3 regions of the Psychrobacillus psychrodurans genome follow, and region 2 is predicted to be linked to each of the others. Evidence: predicted binding sites of a transcription regulator. Region 2 holds the regulator's gene; each other region holds the start of a gene.
The links. Region 2 encodes LexA, which represses DNA repair genes until DNA is damaged. Its sites were predicted from a motif close to CGAACATATGTTCG; they were not measured.

Region 1 (2,281 bases), 1.4 Mb from region 2:
GTGCAAAAGGGCATAATATTAAAAGACGCAGTTTTAACTCGTACAAAAACTTCCTCAGTCTATCATTTAGTAGAAGTAGGTAAAGATGTCTTTTATATTCCTCTGGAGGGTACAATTCCTACTTTGAGTCCTTCTAATGATGCTATAAAAAAAGCGACATATCCGATGAAACTATATAATCGTGTGGAGGTACCTGTTTACAATACACAGTCTATCGAAATTGGGACACTAGCAGCCAATCAATCTGTGGATTTAATAGGAGTAGAGAAGAGTAGAGGAATTATCTATTTTCTAGGACAAGAGGCAAGAATAAATATGAATGATTTTGTCCACATGGATTTATTGCAACCGAAAAAAGTACTGAAGTATGAAGAAATGACATATCTACTTAATGTAATTGCAGCGTTATATCCTGAATTTACGAGGCTAGAGCAAATAGGTAAATCAGTAGAAGGTACTCCTCTGTATGCGATGAAAATTGGAAACGGAAAAAAGGAAGTACTGCTTGATGGTTCCTTACATGCTCGTGAGCATATGACGACAAATGTGGTAGCAGAAATGATTGATACATATAGTATTCATTACGAAAATAAATCTGTTTATGGTGGATATAATGTTCGTCAGGCTTTAGACCAAACTGCTATTTGGTTTATCCCTATGATGAACCCAGATGGTGTAAAACTTGTTCAATCAGGACCAACATCTATGAAGAATGGCGCACTTGCTACAAAAATTAATGGAAACTCTAATTTTAATAGATGGAAATCGAATATACGCGGGGTAGATTTAAACGATAACTTTGCCTCTGGTTGGGATAAGATCAAAGGTGGACATAAGCAACCAGCATATATGGCGTATAAAGGACCGAGTGCTTTTAGTGAACCGGAGTCAAAGGCGTTTCGAGATTTCGTCAAGAAACATAAGTTTAAAACGTATATTTCTTATCACTCTTCGGGACAAATAATGTACTGGTTTAACTATCAAAAGACAGCAGAATCTAAGCGCGATCAAGCGCTGGCAAAAACATTATCGAAACTTACCGGTTATAAAGTAATGCCGCCTCAATATTTGCCAGGCTCTGGAGCATCTGCTGATTGGTTTATCCAGGAAACGAAAATGCCTGGTATTACACTAGAAATTTCTCCATATATTGGAGAGCAACCTGTACCTCTATCGAAGTGGGATGCGATTTGGAGACAAAACCATAAGGTAGGATTATATTTAGCACAAGAAGCATCGAAAAGATAATAATGAAGTCGAAAGTCACTGGTATCAGTGGCTTTTTATTATATTAAAAAAACATATGTTCGTTTTAGTAGGAATCAAAAAAAGAGTATGTTAAACTGAAATTATTCAAAAAAATGGGAGGCTTATGTATGGAACAAACTTTTGACTTGCAAGCTCCGTATGAGCCAGCGGGAGATCAAATAGAAGCAATTAAAGAACTAGTAGAAGGGGTTAATGAAGGGAAAAGATATCAAACCTTACTAGGTGCGACAGGCACAGGTAAAACATATACTATTTCAAATGTAATTCAACAGATAAACAAACCGACATTAGTGATGGCACATAACAAAACACTAGCGGGTCAATTATATAATGAGTTTAAAGAGTTTTTTCCGAACAATGCGGTCGAGTACTTCGTTAGTTACTATGATTATTTTCAACCAGAAGCATATGTTCCATCAACCGATACATTTATAGAAAAAGATTCTAGTATTAACGAGGAGATAGATAAGCTCCGACATTCTGCTACTTCTTCTTTATTTGAAAGAAAAGATGTCATTATTATCGCATCAGTATCCTGTATTTACGGTTTAGGTAATCCTGAGGAATATAAAGAGATGGTCTTATCATTAAGAACCGGAATGGAAATAGATCGTAATCAGCTATTACGTAAACTCGTCGATATTCAATATGAACGAAACGATTTGAACTTCGTACGCGGAAAATTCCGTGTTCGTGGAGATGTAGTAGAAATTTTTCCGGCTTCACGTGATGAAAAGTGTCTTCGTGTGGAGTTCTTTGGAGATGAGATTGATCGTATTCGTGAAGTTAATGCGCTTACTGGAGAAATTTTAGGAGAACGTGACCACGTAGCTATATTCCCTGCGTCCCACTTCGTTACCCGTGAAGAAAAGATGAAGCTGGCCATAGCAAATATTGAAAAAGAACTAGAAGAACAGCTTGCGTATTTGAGGAGCGAGGATAAGCTTTTAGAGGCTCAGCGATTGGAGCAACGAACTAGGTATGATTTAGAAATGATGGAGGAAATGGGATT
Region 2 (2,281 bases):
AGAAGGGGGGGAAAACATTGTTTATCAGACCATGCGAAGGAAGAATTACATCGCATTTTGGGGAAATTCGAAGGAATAATATAGTTAAAGAGCATAAAGGAGTGGATTTCGGAAGTGATGGAAGTCCGGTTATAAAGGCATCAGCAAGTGGAGTAGTGACGAGAGCAAAAATTATAGGTGGCTATGGAACACAATAACAATTGTCCATACTTTAAACGGTAAGAAATATGAAACCTTGTATGCTCATTTAAAATCATTTACCGTAAAGATTGGACAAAATGTAAAACAAGGCCAACAGATTGGTATAAAGGGCACAACAGGAAATAGTACAGGAATACATTTGCATTTTGAAATTCACATACCATCTTACGAGGCGGGGCAGCCAAATGCAGTGAATCCTTTAAATTATATAAGCGAAACAGATATAACCGATGTACAAAAGCTTTTAAATTCAGTAGGTTATAAACTAATGGTTGATGGGATCGAGGGAACTTTAACAATTGCAGCTATTAAAGATTTTCAAAAGAAAAACGGCTTGGCAGTTGACGGAATAGTTGGGCCAAGAACTTTAGTTGCTTTAAAGAAAAAATAAAAAACATTAAGAGGAAAACAGAATATGTTAACAAAAAAAGAAATTCGGACAAAATAAAACCCCTCAACCATAAAGGTAAAGGGGTTTTTCGATGATTTCAACGAAAATGTCCACTTTTCGTTGAAATATGATATCGGCTCTTCGTTATCTTACTGATATTTAAGTATATTGTCAAGTACGTTAAATCTATTGAATATTGCGGTAAACACCAACTACTTTTCCGAGTATACTAACTGAATTTACGATGATAGGTTCCATGGAAGAGTTTTCAGGCTGTAAACGGAAGTAAGACTTCTCTTTAAAGAATCGTTTAACAGTTGCTTCATCTTCCTCTGTCATAGCAACGACAATATCTCCATTATTGGCTGATTGCTGTTGTTTTACAACGACGTAGTCACCATTCAATATACCTGCTTCAATCATACTATCACCCATAATCTCCAACATAAATAAATTATCATCGGCAGTACCAAAAGTTTCTGGAAGCGGGAAGAACTCTTCTATATTTTCAATTGCGGTAATGGGAACACCAGCGGTAACTTTACCTACAAGTGGGACATGCACAACATTTTGTTTTTCAGCAATACTACCTAATCCATCAAGAATCTCAATGGCACGTGGTTTAGTCGGGTCTCTTCTTATTAAGCCTTTACTTTCCAGTCTCGCTAAATGTCCATGTACAGTTGAGCTAGAGGCTAAGCCCACAGCTTCTCCTATTTCTCGAACAGATGGTGGATATCCTTTTTTACGAACTTCTTCTTTTATAAAAGCTAGAATGTCTTCCTGTCTCTTAGATGCTTTTTTCATATGCTCACCTCTTTTAGAGTAATTAATCTCTATCCTTTTCTATCTTATTAATAGTATAACAGGCGAAGAACTTTAATGCAAACATAGGTTCTAATTGTTGTTGACAAAAACAAGTGTTCGCATTATTATTGAAATATACATTACGAACACACATTCTATTGGAGGTATTATTTATGACTTGGATTAAAGAAAACTATTTTCTAACAATATTTGTAGCGTGTAGTATTGCTTTTATAATGTTTATATTAATCTCGAATTCTTTTTCAACTGATGAGAGTCTTCATATTAATATAGAGCAAGGCGATTCTTTATGGGAGTTAGCAAATGAGTATGGCGTGAAGGAAGATAAAAAAGTATGGATTAATAAGGTTATAGCTATGAATAATTTACAAGATGGACATATTAAAGCTGGGGAGATGCTTAAAATCCCAGTGGAGGAAAAAAGTTACCATTTCAATCATGAAACGGAGATAGCGGGCGATCCTAAATGAAATCAGTTATATATTGTCGAGTGAGTACTGAAAAAGAGTCTCAAGAGACATCTTTACAAAGGCAGGAGGAAGAGCTATTAGAATTTGCAACGCTACACAATTATGAAGTAGAGAAAGTATTTATAGATCAACATAGTGGATATGATATTGAACGTGAAGGCTTATTAGATTTACTGGATTATATAAAAGAAAATGAAATTAAAGCGATATTTGTTCAAGATGAAACCCGAATTGGTAGAGGAAATGGAAGAATGGCAGTTCTGCATCTTCTTCAAAAAACAAATACCTCAATATATACTTTACAGGACAAGGGTGTTATCAATTTAAATGAAATGGATTCTATGTTACTGGAAATACTTGCGCTTGTAGAAGAGTATCAAAGGAAATTACA
Region 3 (2,281 bases), 440 kb from region 2:
CCATAATAATAACATTTTTGCACCTCCATTTAGCTTGGTCTTTCTACAACTAATTCCTTACTTATCTACAGTATCTAAGAACATGTGAAAGAATGCCGCGTGATGTACCATAAATACGTTTAAGGATTTGACTTGGCACAGCATAATTTCTTTACTATGTCATTCCCTTTTACGGGCTGACTCTTTCCTTTTACTTTTTATGCCCACCAAGTAATCCTGCACGTGTTCTTGCAGTTCCTGCTTCTGTGTAAGATACTGCACGTAAAATTGCAGTAGATCCGTATTTACTACGTAAGGCATCCATAGTTTTCCCAAGCTTTCGTTCTTTCCATTTATTTTCTTCAAACAAACTTAATTGCATCGAATACTCTGGTTCTAAATTGGTAATCGAGATGGATAATTTCCGAACAGGACGGCGATCGTAAAATTCATCAAAGATTTGTTCACATACTTTATAAATGGTCAATGTAGCATTTGTAGGTTCATCGATAGAACGAGAACGATTGAAACCTCCGCCAAATTCGTCTTGGCTGTACCCAACGGATAGATGTATCGTTCTACCAACCATCTCTGCTTCACGTGCACGCCTAGCAACATCCTCACACATTTCTAAAACGACTGCCATAACTTCTTTTTTACTACGATAATCCCGAAATAATATTTGACCCTTTCCATAACTAATTTGTCCTTCTGCTAGAGGTGCTCCAAGCTCAGATATATCTACTCCCCACGCATGAAAATAAAGTTGGTTTCCCATCACACCAAACTTCTCCTCGAGTAGAGATAATGGAGTATTTGCTAATTGCCCAACCTTAAAAATCCCCATATTATTTAGAGTCTTTTGGAGACGAGAACCAATCCCCCACATTTCACTTAAGGGAGTTACTGGCCACAATTTTTCCTGAACGTCATCATACGTCCATTTAGCAAAACCAGTTTTTTTCGCTTCTAGATCTAGGGCTAACTTAGCCATAAGCATATTAGGTCCCATTCCAACCGCACAAGGTAATTGAAATTGAGCATACAGTTCATCTTGAATACGTTTTATTGTGTTTTCAACGGGTCCCCAAAGCTTTTCTGTTCCTCCAAGATCTACGAAACACTCGTCAACACTGTATACATGAATTGATTCGTGAGGGACAAATTGGTGTAAATAGCGTGTAATTTCCATCGATACTCGAACGAAAAACTCCATTTTAGGTTCGATAAGATGTATCGAAGGATGATCTGGTATTTCAAACAAACGAGTTCCAGTCTTTACACCAAACTGTTTTTTCATAGGTGGAGATGCAGCAAGCACAATACTTCCTTTTTGCTGCAAATTTCCGATGACCGCAATCGGGGTATTCGTAACATCCAGACCTGCGTCTGCTGCTGCACAACTTGCAAAAAAACTTCGTATATCAATGCATATAATTTGCCGATTTTTTAGTCCCTCATACATATTATTTACTCCCTTCTAGGAATGTACGTTCTCTATAGTATATTACGAACACAAGTTCTTATTCAATGGTAAATAATAGTGTATGAAAAAACGCTCTTATCGTAGGAATGCTTTTAATTATTCGAGATTAATGACAAATTCGAGACCGGTAAGGTTCTCTTTTAAATGACTCGTATACTCAGTAAAAATTAAACTTAATCCGGTTAAATCATCTGGAAGTGCTGGAGATACAATAAATTTGTGTGTAAAATGACCTTCCGATCCTCTTTTTCCAGTAGTACGACAATCAAAATTATCATTGATGTATAGATATAAAGCACCTTCAGAACGACTCCGACGCATTTCCTCCAGAGGATCGGAAATGTTCGGGGCATCCCAATCTATAGTAAGGTATATTACACTTGCATTGTGAAACTGCCGAATGAATGTAATTGCATATAAACGTTCATCCTTTTCAATCGCTTTCATAACTGGCAGATGTCTTCTGAAATTATTTGGTTCAACCTGTGGCCGAAAGATTTCCTCATTTCTCAATAATCCAAATAACGAGTTTAACAAATCCTCATAAACTCCATACTTTTCCGCCCAATTGGAGATCGATTCAATTGGTGGAACACCTGGATTGTTGTTTGAAAGCTCTTTACGTTGTTTTAAAAGTTCACATAATTGGTCATCGAGCGGCAAAAGCTTTTGGTCATAATAGTCAGATTGATTCACTTCTCTATTTTTCATATAAGTCTTCCTTTCCTATTTCTTCCGGTTTAACTCATTGATTTGTTCAACGGCATCATCCATATTTTCGACTCAATTACTTCGATGGAAAGATTAAATGATTTC

Region 1: a site for LexA is predicted at 1,297-1,310, ahead of uvrB (excinuclease ABC subunit UvrB). Genes of this name have one in related genera too.
Region 3: a site for LexA is predicted at 1,490-1,503, ahead of ACQCPR_RS09650 (DNA polymerase thumb domain-containing protein). Genes of this name have one in related genera too.

What each region holds. Positions count from the first base shown of each region.
Region 1 covers NZ_CP189791.1:2,953,520-2,955,800, reverse strand. The annotation lists gene ACQCPR_RS14530 (M14 family zinc carboxypeptidase) at 1-1,248, shown strand, start outside; gene uvrB (excinuclease ABC subunit UvrB) at 1,377-2,281, shown strand, end outside.
Region 2 covers NZ_CP189791.1:1,591,172-1,593,452, forward strand. The annotation lists gene ACQCPR_RS07455 (M23 family metallopeptidase) at 18-197, shown strand; gene ACQCPR_RS07460 (peptidoglycan-binding protein) at 236-592, shown strand; gene lexA (transcriptional repressor LexA) at 779-1,399, opposite strand; gene yneA (cell division suppressor protein YneA) at 1,573-1,890, shown strand; gene ACQCPR_RS07475 (YneB family resolvase-like protein) at 1,887-2,281, shown strand, end outside.
Region 3 covers NZ_CP189791.1:2,032,848-2,035,128, forward strand. The annotation lists gene ACQCPR_RS09645 (hypothetical protein) at 1-15, opposite strand, end outside; gene ACQCPR_RS09650 (DNA polymerase thumb domain-containing protein) at 191-1,444, opposite strand; gene ACQCPR_RS09655 (hypothetical protein) at 1,562-2,176, opposite strand.